Regions from separate parts of the Rheinheimera sp. ATLC3 genome, predicted to be linked through region 2. Evidence: predicted binding sites of a transcription regulator. Region 2 holds the regulator's gene; each other region holds the start of a gene.
The links. The regulator sigma-54, encoded in region 2, starts transcription at its own class of promoters, with help from an activator protein. The targets are predictions, from matches to a motif close to TGGCANGNTNCNTGCTT.

Region 1 (3,281 bases), 2.0 Mb from region 2:
GCGCTGCTTTCCTTATATCGCGATATGTTTATATTTGTCAGCCGCTCTAATGGCGCTGCATAACAATAAAAAGCACGTTTTTGTAATGATGGAACCTCGTTTGGCCAGAAGCCTTACGTTTGTCGGGATTGTGTTTAAACAACTTGGTGAGCCGGTTGAGTATCATGGCAAGCGGGCAGCGTATTATATTAACCCCGAAATGTTCAGAAAGAACCTGTCGATCGGCTATGTGAAATTGCTCGAGTCAATTGAGAGAGAGCTTTATCCGAATGAAAAACCCCGTCCGATCAAACGTAAATTTCCGAAATTAGGCTGGGGTGTTCGTTACAGTTAAACGACAATTGAGATTTCTTTATGCCTTCAAATGGCTTTGGCAGCGCGTTATCTGCGTGGAAACAGCTGCTGGCTGACGATCAGGTTATTGATGACACAGCCAGCTTAAAAGATGCGCAAAAGGCGACTTTTGCATATAGCGCTAAAGTGCTGGCAATTCTTCATCCGGAAAAAGAACAGTTGGCAGAATGTCTTGGCATAGCCCGTCAGCATAACCAGAAACTCTACACGGTGAGCTCAGGAAAAAACTGGGGATACGGCTCGCAGCTGCCTGTCAGCGAGGGCAGCGTGATTCTTAACCTGGGCCGGCTTAAAAAAATAAGTAATTACGATCAGAAAAACGGTGTTGTGACCGTTGAGGCTGGCGTAACTCAGGCTGAACTCGCTGCTTTTTTAAAACAGCAAGGGGACCATCATTGGATGGATTGCACGGGCTCCAGCGCCAGCTGCAGTGTAGTGGGCAATACTGTTGAGCGTGGATTTGGCCATACCGCTTATGGTGAACATGTTAAATATGTATGCGGCCTGGAGGTGATGTTAATTGATGGTCGGGTTATCAGAACTGGTCTGCACCGTTTTGGTAGCGCTAAAGCAGCCGGCGTTTATCAGCCAGGTTTAGGGCCGGCGTTAGACGGACTATTTTTCCAATCTAATCTGGGCGTAGTGCTGAGTATTACCCTGTGGCTAATGCCAAAACCAGAGAATTTTCTGGCATTCTATATTTCCACAGAGCAAGACATGCTTGAGGATATCGTTGAAAGCCTTAGCAAACTGAAACGGCAGGGTTATCTGACAAGTCTGCCACATATCGCTAATCCATTTAGAGTGCTGCCCGGCTTACAGCAATTTCCCGCAGAAGATGCTGCAAAATCCGCATATCCGCTTACTTCCCAAAGACTGCAGCAGTTGCGCAAACATTGGCAGGTTGGCGTGTGGAATGTATCCGGTGCGTTATATGGCACCAAAGAACAGGTAAAGCTGGCAAAATCAGCATTAAAAAAACAATTTCGCCATTGCAAAGCAACCCAGCTAAATTTTGTTAGTGATACCTTATTGCAAGCTATTGAAAAGTATCAATGGTTACTGTCAAAGCTACTTCGTAGAGACATGGCACGGGTGTTAGCAGTATTAAAACCGGTGCATCTGATGATGAAAGGGCAGCCCAGTGATAGTTTTCTGGCCAGTGCTTATTGGCGTATGCCAGAGCTACCAGATAACGAGTATCGGCTAGACCAGGATGGCGTTGGTTTGATTTGGTGTGCTGTTGTTGCACCAGCAGAGGGAATGCACGCGCGGCGTATTGAGAAAACAGTAACTGAAACACTGGCATCATTCGATTTTGAAGGCGGCATAACCTTTACGTTGCTAAGTGAGCGCTGTTTGGATGCTGTTATCAGTATCAGTTTTAACCGACACTCAAGAGACAATATTGACTGGGACCAAAAAGCGATAGCATGTCGCCGCCAGCTATATAAAAACCTGCTGCAAGATGGGTATTTTCCATACCGGCTTGATATCAGCATGATGCAATATTTAGCCGAGTATAGCTCCCCCCAATATGAGCAGCTATTGCAGGAGTTGAAGCATATGTTTGATGCAAATAACTTACTGTCTCCAGGCCGTTATATTATCGACCAGAAAGTGTAGGGATTTTTTACACTCGTTTCTACTTTCACGCCACTTGTTTGCGTAAGTTATTGTTATTAGTGTATTAAAAATATTGGCGCAATAACTGCATGTTGTCGCTCGTGATGTAGCAGTTGTTGCCGCATGCATAAACAGCAGTCGAAGTAGAAATGGAGGCGTCATGAAATCAGGATTAGGTTTTTTGGTAGCGGCACTTGGAAGTGCAGTATTATTTGCGGGTAGTGCAGCAGCTGCACCACTTAGTCTTACTTTTGAAACATCCAGCGGTTGGTTAGCTGACGGTTTAAATTATAACGGTTATGCCCCTCAGACCCGTCATCGCAACGGCGTAGAGACAGTATACGATTGTGCTGCAGGCGCAACCAATGCTTCAAATGGTTGTGGTCTGGAGTTTTACAATGCTGCAGATGGCATTGCGCAGGGCTACACATCTGTAGACTGGGGTAACCCTCTGGTTGCTGGTCAGTACAGCGGATTAGACATCGCGTCATACGATGGGGTGTTAGAAGCCGATGCGGGTTGGGTAGACACAGGTATGATCACTCACCGTAACCGTATGGTCAGAAGCGGTAGTGTTACTTTGGCTGAGTTAAACCTGTTCACAGTATTTGATATCGTGAGCCCGTTTGTTGCTCAGGCAAGCTCAGCTTTTGGTATCAGTTTTACAGAAACAGTAAACAACCCTTATGGTTACTGCGATGCTGATATTCAGTTTTCTGATGTACCCTGTGACGACTACTTCAATATCTCTGGTATCCCTTTACCAATCGAGTTTACCTTTGAAGGTCGTAAATACGTTATCGAGTTCCGTTTGTGGGGCGATGCAGATTCTGGTTTCTTAATTGAAGACAACTTACTGCGTACCGCTGAGAACTCTGACAATGATTTATTTGTGCAGGCTCGTTTAGTGTCTGTTCCTGAGCCAGCGACTATAGCTGTACTGGGCATGGGCCTGTTAATGCTGAGCTTACGCCGGCAGAAAGTGTAATTTAGTGTCTTAAAAGAAAGCCAGCGGTATGCTGGCTTTTTTATGTCTGCATATGGCAATGTGAGTCGATAGTGAAGGGGTAGTTGATTTAGCAAAAAGGATTTCTGAAATGGAGCTGTCTGCGCTAAAAATAGAGAATGATAATAACGGTGTGCTGATGAGCTGGTATGCCGATAACCGGGCTGTTCGACTAAAGTTCAGCGGTGATGTTATCAAAGTGCCTGCAGCGGCTGATGCCGCATTTGCCAGCTGTTTAATGCCAGCCATGCTACTAGGCGAAACGTTAAGTGTCGACAGTACTTTTACGCTTAGC
Region 2 (3,281 bases):
AGTGCAGGCAAGGGCAAAGAGGTATATATCGCTACCGGTTCACCCGTGAGTTATTCTCAGTTATTAGCGGATGGTAAGCCGGTTACCGCCACGGCAAGTGAAATGCGGTATGAGCCGTCAAACCGCACTCTGACGTTGAGTGGAGACGCAGAGCTGACGCAAAGCGGTAGTGTTGTCAAAGCGTCCATTATCAAATATAACGTGGAAAAACAGCAACTAAGTGCGGAAAGTAACGAGTCAAAACGCGTAACAACGATTTTTACGCCGGAGGAAAAGAATAATCCATGAAGTTAGTTGCTTCGCACCTGGCGAAAAGTTACAAAGGCCGGCAAGTTGTTAAAGATGTCAGCCTTGAAGTGAATGCAGGTCAGATCGTCGGTTTGCTCGGGCCCAATGGGGCAGGCAAAACGACGACTTTTTATATGATTGTCGGTCTGGTGCCATCAGACAAAGGTCATATCAGCCTGAACGACAAAGATATCACCTTCGACCCCATTCATACCCGGGCCCGTCAGGGCATAGGGTATCTGCCGCAGGAGAGTTCAATTTTCCGCAAGCTGACGGTATATGAAAACCTGCTGGCTATATTACAAACCCGCAAAGATCTCAGTGCCAGCAGACGCGAAGAAATAGCAGACGATTTACTGGAAGAATTTCATATTGGCCATATCAAGCATAGTCTTGGCATGAGCCTGTCTGGTGGCGAAAGGCGCAGGGTAGAGATAGCAAGGGCACTGGCAGCAGACCCGGCTTTTATTCTGCTCGACGAACCTTTTGCCGGCGTAGACCCAATATCAGTACTGGATATCAAAAAGATTATCCAGCATCTGTGTCAGCGCGGTATTGGTGTATTAATAACCGACCACAACGTGCGCGAGACGCTTGATGTCTGCGAAATTGCCTATATTGTCAGTCATGGCGAGCTGATTGCGTCGGGACCACCGCAAGAGGTATTGGCAAATCAGAAGGTCCGTGATGTATACCTCGGTGAGCAATTCAGGCTATAGTTAGCGAAAAACAATCTCAACACATTATTCAGTAGGATAACGGTAGAAGTAGATGAAGCCCTCTTTGCAACTTCGCTTAGGACAGCAACTTACCATGACGCCGCAGTTGCAGCAGGCTATACGCTTGTTACAGCTGTCAACGATTGAGTTGCAACAGGAAATTCAGGAAGCATTGGATGCCAATCCATTGCTGGAAGCCGAAGACGACTATGACAGTTTTTCTGCTGATGCCAAAGACACCTCAGATCCTTCCTCACTCAACTCTACCGACTCAGAACAGATAGCAGACGACAACTATGAGCCGAGCGAACCTGACAGCAGTGAAGCGATGTCAGAGCAGAATATTCAGGAAGACTTGCCGCTGGACAACAACTGGGATGATTTGGTTAGTGCAGCGCCGGTAAGTGCCGGAAACAGCGGCAGCGATGAAGATTTTGTCTATCAGGGTGAAACCAGTGAAACGTTACAGGACTACCTGCGCTGGCAAATGCAACTTACGCCCTTCTCGGATACTGACCGGGCAATAGCTGAAATTATTATTGAAGCCATTGACGACAATGGCCTGTTGACCATCAGCTGCGAGGAGATTCTGGAGTCGCTGGGGATAGAGGATATCGAAGCCGACGAAGTTGAAGCCGTCATTAAGCGTATTCAGTTATTCGACCCGGTGGGGGTTGGTGCCAGATCTATTCAGGAGTGTTTGCTGGTTCAACTACGCCAGTTTGCCGCGGATACCCCCTTCCTGTCAGCTGCGCAAAGCATGATCCGTGACCATACAGAACTTTTAGCTAACCGTGACTTTCGTTCTTTGATGCGTGTGACTAAACTGAAAGAAGACGAGTTACGGGAAGTCATGCGGCTGATCCATAGCCTTAACCCCCGCCCAGGCGCTGACGTTATTCGTGAAGAGCAACAATACGTTATTCCGGACGTTAGCGTGATAAAAGTAAAAGGCCGTTGGCAGGTTGAACTAAACCCTGACGCTATGCCTAAAGTACGTATAAACCAGCAGTATGCCGCGATGTCGCGTACCGCAAAAAATAGCGCAGATACCCAGTTTATCCGCTCTCATCTGCAGGAAGCAAAATGGTTTCTGAAAAGTCTGGAAAGCCGCAACGAAACGTTATTAAAAGTGGCAAATTGTATCGTTCAGCAGCAGCAGGCTTTTTTTGAGCACGGAGAGGAAGCGATGAAGCCTATGGTGTTAAATGACGTTGCCGAAATGGTTGGCATGCATGAATCGACAATCTCGCGAGTCACGACGCAGAAATATATGCATACACCCCGGGGTATATTTGAGCTTAAATTCTTCTTTTCCAGCCATGTGAGTACAGAAAGTGGTGGAGAATGTTCTTCGACAGCTATTCGTGCATTTATTAAGAAATTAGTGGCGGCGGAGAATCCGGCCAAACCGCTTAGTGACAGTAAAATGGCCGATATTCTGATGGAACAGGGCATTAACGTTGCGCGGCGTACCATCGCTAAGTATCGTGAGTCTCTGTATATTCCGCCGTCAAATCAACGCAAGACCTTGCTGTAAATAAGCCTAAAAGAAGGAATATGTCTATGCAAATCAATCTGACCGGTCGCCATGTTGAAATCACCACTGCCTTAAAACAATACGTAGATAGTAAATTTGCCAAACTGGAAAGGCACTTTGATCATATAAACAATGTACATGTGATCCTAAACGTGGAAAAATTGAAACAGATTGCTGAAGCTAAGCTGCATCTTAATGGTGCTGAAGTATTCGCAGTATCTGAAGATGAAAATATGTATGCTGCCATAGACCAGTTGATAGACAAGTTAGATCGCCAGGTCATTAAGCATAAAGAGAAAATAGCCCGACACTGATTAGATTATGACGAATTTAACCGCAATGCTTACCGAGAACTGCACTAAAAGTGCAGTTCTTTTTAACAGCAAGAAACGTATTCTGGAATATATTGCTGAGCTAGCACATCAGCGCCTGCCAGACATATCTGAGTACAGTATCCTTGAAGCTCTGATGACCCGGGAAAAACTAGGCTCTACAGGCATAGGTGGCGGCATTGCGATCCCCCATGGCAAACTCAAAACTGTCACTCAGCCGGTGTTAGTATTCGTAGTCAGTAAAGAAACGATTCCGTTTGACGCGATAGACAATCAACCGGTCGATATATTCTGCGCGATTCTGATCCCGGAAGATCAGTGTCAGGCTCATTTAAGTACACTGGCAGGCATCGCCAAACTATTGAGCCAGAAAGAGCTGACTAAAAAAATCCGTCATGCAGA
Region 3 (3,281 bases), 1.1 Mb from region 2:
GGCGCATTCACATCATGGTTCGGTAAGGTATGTGCCCACTAAGCAGGGCGCTTGCTTTGAAATGTTGCTACCGCTTTCCCACAGTGTTCAGGAGGCAGGCCAATGACACAACGTATTTTACTGGTCGAAGACGATGCCGGCTTGCGTGAAGCGTTGCAGGATACGCTGATGCTGGCGCAATATCAGGTTCTGGCCGCCGACAGTGCCGAACAGGCTTTATTATTGCTGCAGCAACATAAGGTACAGCTTGTTATCAGTGATGTACAAATGCAGGGCGTATCCGGTTTGACATTACTAAAGACACTGCGCGAGCGCTATCCGCAATTGCCGGTGCTGATGATGACGGCTTACGCAACGGTGCAGGCAGCAGTAGAGGCCATTCAGCTTGGCGCTATCGATTATCTGGCGAAACCTTTCTCGCCGGAAGTATTAGTGAATACTGTCAGCCGTTATGTCAGCTCTGAACCCTCAGGTAATGTTGAACCCGTGGCCGCATCAAATAGCAGTAAACAGCTGCTGGCGCTGTGCGGCAAAGTTGCCGCGACTGATGTCAGTGTGATGATCACCGGGCCCAGTGGTTCCGGCAAAGAAGTACTGGCACGCTACATTCATCAGTTATCAGAGCGCAGAAACGGGCCTTTTATTGCGATAAATTGCGCCGCTATTCCGGAAAATATGCTCGAGTCAACGTTGTTTGGGTATGAGAAGGGTGCCTTTACCGGCGCGATAAGCGCGTGCCCTGGCAAATTTGAGCAGGCACAACAGGGTACTATCCTGCTGGATGAAATTACCGAAATGGATTTAAACCTGCAGGCTAAGTTGCTACGGGTATTGCAGGAGCGGGAAGTAGAGCGTTTGGGCGGGCGTAAAACCATTAAGCTCGATGTGCGGGTGCTGGCCACCAGTAACCGTAATTTAAAGCAGGCTGTAGCGCAAGGCGCTTTTCGGGAAGACTTATTTTACCGGCTTAATGTGTTTCCGCTTATCTGGCCAGCACTATGTCAACGCCCTGACGATATAGTGCCACTGGCGGAGCATTTGCTGCAGCGCCACTGTGCTGACAGCGGACAAGCTGTACCGGTTTTAACCGCAGAAGCACGTGTGCGCCTTAGTCAGCATAGTTGGCCGGGAAATGTGCGTGAACTGGACAACGTGGTACAGCGGGCGCTGATCATTGCACAGGGCAACACGATAACAGCAGAGGATATTATGCTGGAGCCGGACGATATGGCGCAGTCTGCTGCGCTGGCTGCGGCGGACACTGCCTTACTGGCAGATGCCGATGAGCCTGATATTGCTGATGAGAGCAGTAATAGCTTTAAACACAGTGTGCATGAGCAGGAACACCGCATTATCCTTGCCACTATGAAAGCCTGCGCCAACCGGCGCAAAGACGTAGCGCAAAAGCTGGGGATAAGCGACCGTACATTGCGTTATAAGCTGGCCAGAATGCGCGACTGCGGTATTGACCTGCCTGTCTGAGTTACCTAAACCCTCGTTACGAGGGTTTTTTCTATATATTTCATTGCGTTAAAAACTGGCACAACTCCTGCTTTGTTAGAGGTAATTCTAGTTGCAGCATTTTTTTGACGGATAACGCTATGAACATCAAAGGTCAGGCACTTTATGCAGAAATGCAGTCATTGGCGGGCCAGGCAAGAGGGCTTGGCACTGAGCTGCGGCTGCAAAATACAGAGCAGGTGAACCCAAGCCAAAGCGATTTCAGTTCTATGCTGACCAGTGCGCTTAGCCATGTTAACGATCTGGCTCAGGAAACCGGCAGAATGCGTACCGCAGTTGAGCTTGGTGATCCTAATGTGTCACTGGCGCAGGTCATGATAGCCAGCCAGAAATCATCTTTAGCCTTTGAAGCGACAGTTCAGGTACGCAACAAGCTGGTTGAAGCGTACAAAGACATTATGTCAATGCCAGTGTAACGGAGGAATAGGTTGTGGCTGAAAATCAATCAACCGAGCTGGCGCTGGCTGGTAACGATTACAGTAGTGGTGAACAGCAGGAGCAAAAAAGTGGTTTTGTTGGCTCGTTAGGCGGTATGGATCTGGTGCGTCAGATCACGCTTATCGTTGCATTGACAATTTGTCTGGCCATAGCAATTTTAATCATTATGTGGGCACGCCAGCCTGAAATGCGTCCGCTGGGCACCTTTCCTACTGAAGAACTAATCAAAACGCTGGACCACCTGGATGCGCAAAAAATTGATTACACGCTTGAAGGCAATGTGATCTATGTTGCTGAGGATAAGTTTCAGAGCACTAAATTATCATTGTCACGTGCAGGTTTAACGCAAGAGCCTTCCAGCGGCACCGAGTTTCTGTTGCAGGACAGCGGTTTCGGTGTCAGCCAGCGCCTGGAAATGGAGCGGTTAAAACACAGCCGTGAGCAGCAGCTGGCCCGCACTATTGAAGAGCTGCAAAGCGTGGCGCGGGCGCGCGTATTGCTGGCTATCCCCAAAGAAAACGTGTTTGCCCGGGTTGAAAAGCTGCCATCAGCAACAGTGCTGGTTACGGCGCGTGGCGGCACGGTCATACGTGACAGCGAAGTAGACGCTATCGTTGATATAGTAGCGTCTGCTGTGCAGGGGTTATCTCCGTCAAGAGTTACCGTTACCGATCAGAATGGCCGTCTGCTCAACAGTGGCTCTCAGGATGCCAGCTCTGCCCGTACCCGCAAAGAGTATGAACTGCAGCGTACCCGTGAAGAAGAATACCGTCAGAAAGTTGACTCAATTTTAATGCCGGTGCTGGGCTATGGTAATTACACTGCTCAGGTCGACCTGCATATGGATTTTACTGCAACCGAGCAAACGCAGAAACGGTTTAACCCTGACCTGCCTGCTGTTCGCAGCGAAATGACGATTGAAGAAAACAGTGTCGGTGGTTTAAGTGCTGGTATCCCGGGAGCTTTGTCTAACCAGCCACCGCTGAACTCGAATATTCCGGAGCAGGCCACCGGCGCTAATGCTAAACCGGTGGTTCCTGGCCGTAATCATAAAGAAGCGACCCGCAACTATGAGCTGGACACGACTATCAGCCACATCTCCCAGCAAAGTGGCGTGATCCGGCGTTTAAGTGTGTCCGTTGCGATTGACTACGTTGCCGGTGAAAACGGTGAACCACAGCCGCGGCCTCAGGCAGAGCTGGCTGATATCCGTCGCCTGCTACAAGGTGGTATCGGCTTTGATGCACAGCGCGGTGACATGATTGAAGTGATCTCTGTGCCCTTTATGAAAGATGAAGTGGTACAGCCACCGACACCTGCAT

Region 1: a site for sigma-54 is predicted at 2,055-2,071, ahead of AC5SV9_RS17830 (THxN family PEP-CTERM protein). Genes of this name have one in related genera too.
Region 3: a site for sigma-54 is predicted at 1,539-1,555, ahead of fliE (flagellar hook-basal body complex protein FliE). Genes of this name have one in related genera too.

Annotation. Positions count from the first base shown of each region.
Region 1 covers NZ_CM182103.1:3,822,242-3,825,522, forward strand. Annotated here, with positions in the region: gene AC5SV9_RS17820 (PEP-CTERM/exosortase system-associated acyltransferase) at 1-334, shown strand, start outside; gene AC5SV9_RS17825 (FAD-binding oxidoreductase) at 355-1,980, shown strand; gene AC5SV9_RS17830 (THxN family PEP-CTERM protein) at 2,141-2,968, shown strand; gene AC5SV9_RS17835 (hypothetical protein) at 3,078-3,281, shown strand, end outside.
Region 2 covers NZ_CM182103.1:1,827,275-1,830,555, forward strand. Annotated here, with positions in the region: gene lptA (lipopolysaccharide transport periplasmic protein LptA) at 1-288, shown strand, start outside; gene lptB (LPS export ABC transporter ATP-binding protein) at 285-1,007, shown strand; gene AC5SV9_RS08535 (RNA polymerase factor sigma-54) at 1,060-2,547, shown strand; gene hpf (ribosome hibernation promoting factor) at 2,574-2,861, shown strand; gene ptsN (PTS IIA-like nitrogen regulatory protein PtsN) at 2,869-3,281, shown strand, end outside.
Region 3 covers NZ_CM182103.1:752,789-756,069, reverse strand. Annotated here, with positions in the region: gene AC5SV9_RS03575 (sensor histidine kinase) at 1-106, shown strand, start outside; gene AC5SV9_RS03570 (sigma-54-dependent transcriptional regulator) at 103-1,482, shown strand; gene fliE (flagellar hook-basal body complex protein FliE) at 1,602-1,937, shown strand; gene fliF (flagellar basal-body MS-ring/collar protein FliF) at 1,952-3,281, shown strand, end outside.